DNA from 3 places in the Streptococcus thermophilus genome. Region 1 is predicted to be linked to each of the others. Evidence: predicted binding sites of a transcription regulator. Region 1 holds the regulator's gene; each other region holds the start of a gene.
What was found. The regulator Rex, encoded in region 1, represses fermentation and respiration genes when NADH is low (regulators of the CRP and FNR family bind a similar motif). The targets are predictions, from matches to a motif close to TTGTGAANTANTTCACAA.
Positions count from the first base shown of each region.

Region 2: E3C75_RS01295 (class II fructose-bisphosphate aldolase) is a predicted target of Rex. The motif match lies at 1,870-1,887, and genes of this name have one in related genera.
Region 3: pflB (formate C-acetyltransferase) is a predicted target of Rex. The motif match lies at 1,955-1,972, and genes of this name have one in related genera.

Region 1 is NZ_CP038020.1:1,887,432-1,891,723, reverse strand. It holds gene E3C75_RS09905 (DUF2142 domain-containing protein) at 1-687, shown strand, start outside; gene radC (RadC family protein) at 866-1,552, shown strand; gene E3C75_RS09895 (gamma-glutamyl-gamma-aminobutyrate hydrolase family protein) at 1,605-2,300, opposite strand; gene E3C75_RS09890 (redox-sensing transcriptional repressor Rex) at 2,293-2,952, opposite strand; gene E3C75_RS09885 (DUF1831 domain-containing protein) at 3,096-3,443, opposite strand; gene E3C75_RS09880 (cysteine desulfurase family protein) at 3,445-4,292, opposite strand, start outside.
Region 2 is NZ_CP038020.1:257,857-262,148, forward strand. It holds partial or broken gene E3C75_RS01290 (ISL3 family transposase) at 1-747, shown strand, start outside; gene E3C75_RS01295 (class II fructose-bisphosphate aldolase) at 946-1,827, opposite strand; tRNA gene E3C75_RS01300 (tRNA-Leu) at 1,974-2,059, opposite strand; partial or broken gene E3C75_RS11430 (glutamate-cysteine ligase family protein) at 2,244-3,539, opposite strand; partial or broken gene E3C75_RS12225 (IS30 family transposase) at 3,693-4,292, shown strand, end outside.
Region 3 is NZ_CP038020.1:2,078,999-2,083,290, forward strand. It holds gene E3C75_RS10890 (hypothetical protein) at 293-526, opposite strand; gene dinB (DNA polymerase IV) at 819-1,922, opposite strand; gene pflB (formate C-acetyltransferase) at 2,200-4,292, shown strand, end outside.

The sequences.
Region 1 (4,292 bases):
TTTTCAAAATTTCCGTTTGTACTAATTGGCAGTCTATTCTCCGTTTTACCTAATAAATACTACGAGAATAAATCGGTGAGAATTTTAAGTTCAATTTTGTTCTTTTTGAATTTATTAGTCTCATTTATTTATGCTGGAATAATTAAGTTATTTCCTTCTAAAGGTGCCCTTTCAGGAAATGGACCGGGAATTTACTATTTTATAACCCATCCTTTGCCTTTAATTAGAACTTTATTCCAAGCACCGTATGGTATTATTAATGACTTTGTTTCTGAGCCATTAAAATACGTCAAAGAACCATCAGCATTTTTAATTGCTATATCAACAATAATATTCTTTTTACTCTTATTTATTGTTGTAATGAGAAATAAGATTGAACTTCCAAAATTCTTTAAATATTTTAGCCTTATTTTGCTTATAGCAATTGCTTCTCTGATAGTGATTGCCATATCTGGAGATCCTAGAGTATACCATAAAGGAGATATTATTGTTGGTGGCGTTCAAGGCCGTTATTATTATTTTATCCTTATGTTCATGCCACTTTATTGTGGCTCCTGGTTTAGAAAATTATTCGGCATTGCTGAAACTGTTACGAGTGAAAACTTAAATTTTGAAAGTACTTTACAATATTTGTTAGTGTATCTAAATATCCTAACTATAAGTATCGGCATATATACTCAGTTATAGACATAATTTATCTTTGTTTGAGGTATAATCGAAGCTCTCCCAATACAGATAGAAGGAAGTCAATAAATCAGAAAATGTTTTTCTTCTTTTGTTGTTTCAGAGTTTGGTCAAAGAAAAAATCATCAGCTGTGTAACTTCCCCTCCCACTTACGAATAAGTAAGTAGGAGGTTTTTTCTTATGTATAGTATTGTAGCTGAGGAGTCGGGGCTTTTGCCTCGTGAGCGTCTCTTACAAAAGGGTGCAGAGGTCTTGTCTGACCAGGAACTGTTGGCGATAGTGCTGCGAACGGGGACGAGGTCTGAGTCGGTCCTATCCATGGCCAACCGTATTTTAAAAGGAATGACGAGTTTGGCGGATTTGTCTCGCTTGTCCTTGAATGAGCTTCAAAAAATTCCTGGTATTGGGCGTGTGAAATCCATTGAGCTGAAGGCTATGGTGGAGTTGGCTAAGAGGATTGAGAAGGCTGAGTTGGCTCGTTCCGAGCAGATAATGTCCAGTCAGCAGGTGGCTCGTCGTATGATGTTAGATATTGGTGACAAGCCTCAGGAGCATCTGGTGGCCATCTACCTTGATACGCAGAACCGTATTATTCAGCAAAAGACGGTCTTTATTGGTGGGGTTCGCCGTTCGATTGCCGAGCCGCGTGAGATTTTGCATTATGCTTGTCATCTGATGGCAACTTCCTTGATTGTGGTCCACAATCATCCTTCGGGGGAAGCCTATCCTAGTCGCAATGATATTGATTTTACTCAAAAGATTAAGAGGTCCTGTGACGACTTGGGAATTTGTCTTCTTGACCATCTTATTGTTGGAAAATCAACTTATTATTCCTTTCGTGAGGAGAGGGAGGATTTTGAACTTTAAGTAGGGTCTATAAAGACACAAGAAAAGCAACTGAGTGCAGTATCAGTTGCTTTTAAAGTTCGTTTACAACGTATTCAAAGAGTTTGAGGTCTTCTTCACGTTTGTGTAGGAGAAGTTCTGGATGCCACTGAACACCAAGGTAACGAAGATCTGGTGTGTTTGATTCAACAGCTTCGACAGTATTATCCTCAGAGTCACGCGCAATAACACGGAGGTCAGGGGCCAAGTGTTTGATACTTTGATGGTGGAAAGAGTTGATAGAGGTTTCACGTCCGTAGATTTCAGCCAACTCACTGTTCTCATCAACAATAATCTTATGGTAGAGGTAATCAGAAGGCTTGTCCTGCCAGTGATGCTCAATATCTTGATGGAGGCTACCACCTAGTGCGACGTTCATGAGTTGGGTTCCACGACAGATTGAAAAGATGGGTTTCTTCTGCTTAGTGGCTTCCTCAATGAGTGCCATTTCAAAGATATCCCGTTCGAGGAAGAAGTCATCTTCACTGGCATGGTTCTCTTCGTTGTAGAATTTAGGGTCAACGTTTTGTCCACCGATGAGGATAAGCTTGTCAATCATGGAAATATAGGTTTTAGCCTCCGAAGGTTCGGATACGGGTAGTAGGATTGCTAAGCCACCGGCTCTTTGAACTCCTTCTACAAAGCCAGATGGGGCATAGGACCATTTGATGTCTTTATGGGCTGGATTAGGTCTTACATTGGCTGTGATTCCGATAATTGGTTTAGTCATTGTTTCTCCTTGATTTTTCCTCTTCTTTCATGAAATAGAGTAGGGTTTGTAGTTCGCTAGTCAAGTCTACATATTGGACCACCACGTGGCGTGGAAGATTGAGGTTGACTGGAGAGAAGCAGAGAATGCCTTCAATTCCAGCATCAACTAAAAGCTCAGCCACCTCCTGTGCCTTGACTGATGGCACTGTCAGGATGGCCGTTTTGATATCTTCCTGGGCAATCTTGTCCTTGATTTGAGAGATACCATAGATAGGAATATTGTCTTCAGTCTGGCTTCCTACCAGTTCGTTATCGTCTGTATCAAAAGCCATAACCAGCTGCATGCGGTTACGTTCTTGAAAACGGTAGTGAAGAAGAGCACGTCCGATATTTCCTACTCCTACAAGGACCACCTTAGTTGTCGCATTATCATTAAGGAGTTCTGCGAAAAATGTCATCAGCTTACTAACGTCATAACCAAAACCACGACGACCTAACTCACCAAAATAGGAGAAGTCACGACGCACTGTAGCAGGATCAATTCCAATTGCTTCAGCAATTTGTTTGGAACTTGTTTTGACGATATTTTCACGATGGAATCGTTTGAATATTCGATAATAGAGAGAGAGACGTTTAGCAGTAGCGTTTGGAATGTTTTTCTCATATGTCATTGATCGCATTTCCCTTCTTGAATTAATATGATTCACTTATATTATTTTAGGAAAGGTTTGTGAAGATTGCAACAAAATAGTATAAATGATGCGATATAAATAACCTATCACTAGGATAGGTTATTTATATATCTAAAAATGGTTTAGACCTCTTCTTGCTCAAAAACTTGACGGTCTACTAAACTCTGCATCAAGAAGTAGAATTTTTCTTGTAAGATATGGTGGTCTTCATTTTTAAAGATATTAATGTTACGAAGGCCAGATTTGTCTGTGATTGACAATTTGAAACCTGTCAAATCTTTGTTAATAGTGATCTTTAGTGGGAAACCTTCACCTGAGTTAGGCACTTTTTCGAGTAGACGGTGTAACTCGTAGTTTCCAATTTTATTTTGTACAAAAGTTGTATCACGAAGGGTGAATTTTTTGACATTAGAGCTGATGGTGTAACGGTATTTACAGTCAGCCAAATGGATGCTTTTTTCAAATGCCATCTTAGTCTCCTATGATTTGATTAAGTTTTTCTGCTAGGGCCTGAAGTTCTTCAGCAGTGTTTTCCTCTGATAAACTAACGCGGATAGCTGTTTTAAGCTTGTCAGAATCCTTGCCATATAGGGATTGGATGACGTGGCTTGGGTCAACAGTTCCAGCAGTACAAGCAGATCCAGTTGAGACAGCAAATCCAGCCAAGTCTAACAGGGTTAAGAGAGGTCCATTTTCCTTGCCAGAAAAACTAATGTTGATAACGTGAGGTAGACTGGGTCCTACGCTGTTAATCTCGTAAGGAACAGTGAGAGAATTAAGGAACACCTGACGGATCGTTTCAACATGCTTGTAATTGTCTTGGTAGTTCTTACTAGCTTGTTTGTAAGCTGCGGTCATGCCTGCAATACCGACAAGATTTTCAGTGCTGGCACGACGCTTTTCCTCTTGTTCACCACCGTGGAGTAGGTTGTCAAAGTGCAAATCATTATGATAGAGCAGGCCGACACCTTTAGGTCCATGAAATTTATGAGCACTGATTGAGAGAAAATCGACACCGAGTTCTTCTGGGTGAATTGGAAGTTTTCCTGCAACCTGAACAGCATCCACGTGGAAAGCAGCCTGGTGGTTGGTGAGCAGGTCACCAATTTCCTTAATAGGAAGTAACTGACCAGTTTCATTATTGGCATACATGACAGAAACCAGAATAGTATCGTCACGTAAGGCCTCAGCAATCTGTTGGGCTGTAATGACCTGATTGACCGGCTGGATATAAGTAACCTCAAAACCAAAACGCTCTTCCAGGTAGGCCATGGTGTGAAGGACAGAGTGATGCTCGATAGCAGTCGTAATCAAATGTT
Region 2 (4,292 bases), 470 kb from region 1:
TTGTGGCTCAAAACTATGAGACAAACCGACTCATAACCATCCTTGATAATCGCCGTCAAACTACTATACGAAACTACTTTTTGAAGTATCCATTGGAAATCCGACAACAGGTACAATTTATCACGATGGATATGTCTGGAGCTTATATTCCACTGGCTCGCAAACTCTTTCCTAACGCCAAAATCGTTCCTGATCGATTTCACATTATCCAGCACCTTGGACGTGCCTTTTTAAAGACAAGAATTGCCATTATGAACCAGTTTAATAAGAATTCACTACCTTATTGAGATTTAAAAAATCACTGGCGACTTTTTCAAAAGGACATCCGTAAACTATCTCTCAACTCTTTTTATTCAAAGACTTTCCGCCAAACTTTAGCACCACATGAAGTTGTTGCGAAGACACTAGTCTTTTCAAAAGAGCTTACTGACTACTATACACTTTATCAGCTTTTGCTTTTTCACTTTCAGGAGAAGAGAGTATATGAGTTCTTTGAACTGATAGAGGAAAATAGGAGCAAGGTCAATCATTATTTTCAAACTGTCTTTAGGACTTTTCTTAGACACAAGCAATACATCAAAAACGCACTAGAAACGGACTATTCAAACGCGAAACTTGAAGCGACTAATAAGTTGATCAAAGACATCAAACGTTTGGGCTTCGGTTTTAGAAACTTTATCAACTTTAAGAAGCGTGTCTTCATCACACTGAACATACATAAAAAAGGACCTATCCGGTCCTCTCTAGATGTTAGCTTTTCGTCACCCACTACAGTTGACAAAGAGCCATTTAATAATGTTTCAAACAAAATTACGCTTTATTTGCGCTATATGGTGGAACGAAATTCTCACAAAATAGCACTTCTGGGGCAAATCGGGGGCAAAATGACTGTAAAAAGGTCTGCCCATGCGGACAAACCTTGATTTAATCACGTTTTAGCAGTAATTAAGCTTTGTTTGCTGAACCAAATACATCGATACGTTCTTCAACAGCTTCTGTAATAGCATCGAAACCTGGTTTCAAGAATTTACGTGGGTCGAAGAGTTTCTTCTTGTCGTATTCTGCTTCATTTGCTTCGTATTCAGCAACAAATTTACGTGTTGCGTTAGCAAATGCGATTTGACATTCTGTGTTAACGTTAACTTTAGCAACACCAAGTTTGATAGCTTCTTGGATTTGATCATCAGGAATACCTGATCCACCGTGCAATACGATTGGGAAACCTGGTACAGCTTCTGTCAATTTTTGCAAGTGGTCAAGGTCAAGACCTTCCCAGTTTTCTGGGTAAGGACCGTGGATGTTACCGATACCTGCAGCCAAGAAGTCAACACCAGTTGCAACCATAGCTTTAGCATCTTCGATTGGTGCCAATTCACCTCTACCGACGATACCGTCTTCTTCACCACCGATAGTACCAACTTCAGCTTCAACTGAGATACCTTTAGCGTGTGCTTTTTCTACAACTTCTTTCGCCAATTTAAGGTTTTCTTCAATTGGAAGGTGTGAACCATCAAACATGATTGAAGTGTAACCAACTTCGATACACTCAAGAGCATCATCGTAGTGACCGTGATCAAGGTGAATAGCAACTGGTACAGTGATACCCATTGATTCAACCAATTCTTCGATAAGAGCTTTACACAATTTGTAACCACCCATGTACTTAGCTGCACCCATAGAAGTTTGGATAAGTACTGGAGCTTTTTTAGCTTCTGCTGCACGCAAGATAGCTTGAGTCCACTCAAGGTTATTTGTGTTAAATCCACCAACTGCATAACCATTGTCACGAGCTGCTTGAACAAATTTTTCTGCTGAAACGATTGCCATTATAAAGGCCTCCTATATTTTTTTGGGTTTGAACCCGTTTACATGTTTATTTTATCACAATTAGACTCAAAAAACTAGTTTTTCTATGATTTGTAAGCGTTTTGATTTTTTTAATATAAAAAAACCAGTCTCTTAACTGGTTACTATGCGGAAAGAGGGACTTGAACCCTCACGACCTAAAGCGGTCACAGGATCCTTAGTCCTGCGCGTCTGCCAATTCCGCCATTTCCGCTAACAACATTAGTTATTATATCAAGTTTGACAATCAATGTCAATACTTTTTTGAAAGTTTTTTGAAACTCTCTTTTGTCTCTTTCGAAACAACTATCATATAATACCATTTATTGTATGCTATTGTCAATAAGCTTTTTGACTTTTTTAGCTTTTCCGAAACATTACATTTATACTATCTGGAGTTAGTCTAAACAATTTTTCAAAGCAGCTAATCTTTCTTGAAGAGGAGCTAAGTAAACTTCTTCTCCAAAGCCACGATTTTTGAGCCCATCCTCTGCACAAGTTAGCAGAGTCTCTGTCAAAGGCAAGATCAATTTTAAATCAGTCTTTGAGATTTTCTTTTTCGAAAACAAGCAACGAATTTTAGGATAATCATAATCAAAAACTTCAAATAAAGATGTGCCTTTTAAAATACTTTCTAGTGCCTCTAAGTTAACTAAAAGTCCAAGATGAAGGGCTGCTGGTGCAAAAGTCGCTGAGAAAGGCTGAGTACAAACACTTCGAAACTCAACGGTTCCCCTAGTCGTTAAATCTTGAAATTGATAAGAACGATGCGTTTGAAAGTCGTCCTCACTCGGCTGAATTGAAACTTCTTTACCATGAATAGACCAGGCTTGAATAGCTGGTTTATTCAAGTAGTCTTTAGCACGAATAGGTTCAAAATAGTAAGTCACTTCACCCCTCGTAGCTGTAAAAATTGCAGTCTCGGATAGATAAGAAAAATAGTCATCTTCGTTTTCAAACACCTTCGGAAATACCCCCCGCATTTTCCTCAAACACACCATGCATGGAATTCTCCCAGAAAACATCACGTGAAAGCGCAAGATCCCAATCAGAACCCCAAAATTAATAGTTTGCCAATAATACCGCCTTGGGTCCCTCTATTTGATTAAAAGCATTTAGAACTCTCGAATAGGATGTTTTTGAGATATCTAACTGTACCTGACTTCCACAGATAAAAGAGCCATATTCAGGATAATCGTGAAAGAAAGGATCATTCTTTGCTTTAGAGAGCTCAAGAAAATTCATAAGCATCTTATAACGAGGAGATTTAACAGGCCTATTATCATTTTTTGCCAGTTTGGATTTACGCCCCATCCTTGCAACTCATGATTATGGTCACGAAGATACGGTTGAATCATACTGAGGTAAGTGCCTAGACGTTCCTCAACTTCAGCAATGCGGCTAGCCTTTGCAAAAGCAAATTCAATTATATTGTATGAGACCTCAAAAAGAATCATATCACCAGAAACCTGATCAATAAGCTGAATAGGATTATTATCAGAATCAAACTTATCCGCATGAAAATCAAAATTATTTAGAAGATAGATGAATAACTATTTCGATAGAGAAACATCAGTAGCATTCACACTCAAATTAACTACAGGGTATTCCAACTCGATTTCAACAAATAGTTCAGGATGATCTTTGATTGGCTTATAGTACCTTTGTTTAAGCAGCTCCTTGGCTCTTGTCACAATAAAATCCCCCATGTAAAAATAAGTTTTTTCCATTATATCAAAATATTCAGACCATTTATAGTTTGAATATACAATATAAGTGCACAATAAAAACTCATAAGATTTTCTAGTAAAATAGAATTGAACGAACTAGTTACGAAAGGAAGTCTTATGAGCTACCATCACTTTACCATAGAAGAGCGTGAAAGTATTCTCGTTTACCGTACGCAAGGCCTAAATTTGTCTCAAATTGCTAAGTTACTTCATCGTTATCCCTCTAGTATTAGTCGTGAGTGAAAGCGACATCTAAGAGAAGGAAACTATTCTCCATGTTATGCACAGAAATCCTACTATATTGCTAAATCACACTGTAGGCGGAAACGGATACTTGAAATAGATCGCAATTTAAGCAATACCGTCCGTCAAACATCTATTTCTCGAGTATCAATGGTCTCCTGAAGAAATAGAAGGTCGGTTGAGATTAGAGTATGGAAAAGCTGTTATTAGTTATCAAACAAGTTATAGAGCCATTTACAAAGGACATTTTGATAACAACTCACTATCTCATGGTCCTCGTGGTGTCATTCGCAAGCTCCGCCATCGTGGCAAAAAGCCTCATACAAAAGGTTATGTCGAAAATAGAGGGAAAATCTCTATATCTCATACAATTAAAGAAAGACCCAAAGATGCTAATAACCGAACTAGAATAGGAGATTGGGAAGACGATACTGTTGCAGGTAAAACTGGAAAATCTTGTTTAGTGACTCTAAC
Region 3 (4,292 bases), 190 kb from region 1:
TACTTGTCCTTACCCGATAACTTATTACTTGAGTCGCTACTATGTTCAGGTTGATAGTCTGACAAATCCTTATGGATACGTTCAGCATAAACGGCTTTATTTCCTGATTCAGCATGGTCAACCAGATCCTCGACAAGTTCTTTATAATTTTTTGTAGAGATAGTCCAGTTGACCCCATTATCTTCGATAAATTGAAGTTCCTTTCCAAATTATCTGAACCTGTCAAAGGTATACAGAACAATTCTTTATCAATATCCTTAAATTGCGTTAAATCACCGTTAAAGTTTTCACACTAAAGGAACTTTGTTGTGAGATCTTTGCCCTTACCCTTTTCATCATTACTCTTATCAGATTGGTTCCAGTACTTCAACTTGTCAATATTAATACCATAGGGACTCATAAGGAGAGTACGAACAGCAGCTTCAGCACCATGGAAACTAACAGAGAGTGAAGTAAAAGTCACTGTTGCTTCATCTTTCTTGACTTTCACTTCCTTCAGTTTATAGTCCTGAATCTTGCCAATCATATTACGGCTTACCCTGAGAAACTTTGAAAACACTTGAGTTGGTGTCTTAGTATTAGCCTTGACACGTTATGTCGAAGTTGATTCGTTTTTTCTTTTCAGCTGACTTATTTGAAGCACAGGCTACAAGAACCAAGCATGTTGCTAAAATCAAGCCCAGATACGTAAAAACTTTTTCATTACTTTTATTATCTCATTTCTATTACTTACTAATTAAGATAGCACAGGTCTAATGATGCTTTAAGGTCAACTAGCAACGCAAAAAGTCAAAACTCTACTATTATATAATCACGAATCACGCCAAATCGTCTAAGTCTAACTGTCTACCTTCTTGGTCTTCCAAACCTGTCAGCGTAACACCAAGCAGGCGAACGCCACTACTATTTTCCTCCAGCTGATCAAAAATACTATGAGAAATCCTATCGATGGTGTCAAAATCCTGGGTTGATTTGTCCAAGGTCATACGTTTGGTTAGGGTTGAGAAGTCCGAATAACGAACCTTGATGACAATGATACGACCGACTTTTTTAGCTTTCTGGGCGCTTTCCGCTACCCGTTTAGCATTTTTAGTCAACTCAGCCTTGATGTCATCTTCATTATACAGGAGCTTACCATAGGTTCGCTCACTTCCGATAGATTTACGGACACGATTAGGCTTTACTGGGCTATTGGAAATGCCTCTAGCCTTGCGAAAGAGGTCAAAGCCAAAACGTCCAAAGCGGTCTATTAAGGTTGTCTCAGAAATTTTCAGAAGATCGGCACCGGTGTAGATGTCCATGTCATGAAGACGTTCAACTGACTTTTTACCTACCCCATGAAACTTTTCAATGGGTAGCTTTTCCAAAAAGTCCTGAGCTTCCTCTGGCAATACCACCGTCAAACCAGCAGGCTTTTGAAAATCAGAGGCGAGTTTGGCGATAAATTTATTATAGGAAACGCCTGCTGAACAAGTCAGATGGAGTTCCTGCCAGATATCATACTGGATAAACTTGGCTACCTTAACCGCTGATTTGATACCAAGCTTATTTATCGTCACATCAAGATAGGCTTCATCGATAGACATAGGCTCAACCAAGTCGGTATAGCGTTTAAAAATCTCGCGAATTTGCATCCCTACCTCTCGGTAATGGCTATAATTTCCTGAGATAAAGACAGCGTTAGGACAACGTTCATAGGCTTCCTTAGAAGACATGGCTGAATGGACACCATATTTTCTAGCCTCGTAATTACAGGTTGATACCACACCACGTCCCCCTGTTTTTCTAGGATCGTGACCGATAATAACTGGCTTTTCCTTAAGACTGGGGTCATCCCTCATCTCAACCTGAGCAAAAAAGGCGTCCATGTCAATATGGATGATTTTCCGACTGGTATCATTTATTAGAGGAAACTCTAACATGGCTCCCTGCCTCCTTTCTCAGATTTATCTCATTGTAAAGCTTTTCACATAAAACTTTAGGACTACAAAGCATTCTCCCCTTATGATACCAAAATCTATCAAAAAATAGAAATTTATAATACAGATTTATTGTTTTCAAAACTGTATTATAAAAGAATGTCTCTAAAAACGGAGTTTTAAAGTTATGTAAGCGGTTACTGTATGATATAATACTTCTAGAGAATGTAACAGATGATTTTGTTACATTCTCTAGAAAGTACTATAGGAGATCCAAACTATGGCAACGGTTAAAACTAACACAGATGTTTTTGAAAAAGCGTGGGAAGGCTTTAAAGGAACTGACTGGAAAGAAAAAGCAAGTGTGTCTCGCTTCGTACAAGCAAACTACACACCATATGATGGTGATGAAAGCTTCCTTGCAGGACCAACTGAACGCTCACTTAAAATCAAAAAAATCATTGAAGAAACTAAAGCTCACTACGAAGAAACTCGTTTCCCAATGGATACTCGTCCGACATCAATTGCAGATATTCCTGCCGGCTATATTTCAAAAGACGACGAACTAATCTACGGTATTCAAAATGATGAGTTATTCAAATTGAATTTCATGCCAAAAGGCGGAATTCGTATGGCAGAAACAGCTCTCAAGGAACATGGCTATGAACCTGATCCAGCTGTTCACGAAATTTTTACAAAACATGTAACTACAGTAAATGACGGTATCTTCCGTGCTTATACATCAAATATCCGTCGTGCACGTCACGCACACACTGTAACTGGACTTCCAGATGCTTACTCTCGTGGACGTATCATCGGTGTTTATGCTCGCCTTGCTCTTTACGGTGCTGACTTCTTGATGCAAGAAAAAGTAAACGACTGGAACTCTATCGAAGAAATCAACGAAGAAACTATTCGTCTTCGTGAAGAAGTTAACCTTCAATACCAAGCACTTCAAGATGTTGTTCGCCTTGGTGACCTTTACGGTGTAGATGTTCGTCGTCCAGCCTTCGATACTAAAGAAGCTATCCAATGGACAAACATTGCTTTTATGGCTGTATGTCGTGTTATCAATGGTGCGGCTACTTCACTTGGTCGTGTGCCAATCGTCCTTGACATATATTCAGAACGTGACCTTGCTCGTGGTACTTACACTGAATCAGAAATCCAAGAATTCGTTGATGATTTTGTCTTGAAACTTCGTACTGTAAAATTCGCACGTACAAAAGCTTACGACGAACTTTACTCAGGTGACCCAACATTCATCACAACTTCTATGGCTGGTATGGGTGCTGACGGACGTCACCGTGTTACTAAAATGGACTACCGTTTCTTGAACACACTTGATAATATTGGTAACGCTCCAGAACCAAACTTGACAGTTCTCTGGACTGACAAATTGCCATATCCATTCCGTCGCTACTGTATGAAAATGTCACACAAACACTCTTCAATCCAATACGAAGGTGTGACAACAATGGCTAAAGACGGTTATGGTGAAATGTCATGTATCTCATGTTGTGTATCACCACTTGACCCAGAAAATGAAGAACAACGTCACAACATCCAATACTTTGGTGCTCGTGTTAACGTTCTTAAAGCCCTTCTTACTGGTTTGAACGGTGGTTACGACGATGTTCATAAAGACTACAAAGTATTTGACATCGATCCAGTCCGTGATGAAGTTCTTGACTTTGACACTATTAAAGCTAACTTAGAAAAATCTCTTGACTGGTTGACTGACACTTACGTAGATGCCCTTAACATCATCCACTACATGACTGATAAGTACAACTACGAAGCTGTCCAAATGGCCTTCTTGCCAACTAAACAACGTGCTAACATGGGATTCGGTATCTGTGGTTTTGCCAATACTGTTGATACATTGGCAGCTATCAAATACGCTACAGTTAAAACAATCCGTGACGAAGATGGCTACATCTACGACTACGAAACAATCGGTGAATACCCACGTTGGGGTGAAGATGACCCACGTTCAAACGAATTGGCAGAATGGTTGATTGAAGCTTACACTACTCGTCTTCGTAGCCACAAACTCTACAAAGATGCAGAAGCTACAGTTTCACTTCTTACAATCACTTCTAACGTTGCTTACTCTAAACAAACTGGTAACTCTCCGGTCCACAAAGGTGTTTACCTTAACGAAGATGGTACTGTGAACCTTTCTAAACTTGAATTCTTCTCTCCAGGTGCTAATCCATCTAACAAAGCTCGTGGTGGTTGGTTGCAAAACTTGAACTCACTTGCAAGCCTTGACTTCTCATACGCTGCAGATGGTATCTCACTTACAACTCAAGTTTCTCCACGTGCCCTTGGTAAAACATTCGATGAACAGGTTGATAACTTGGTAAC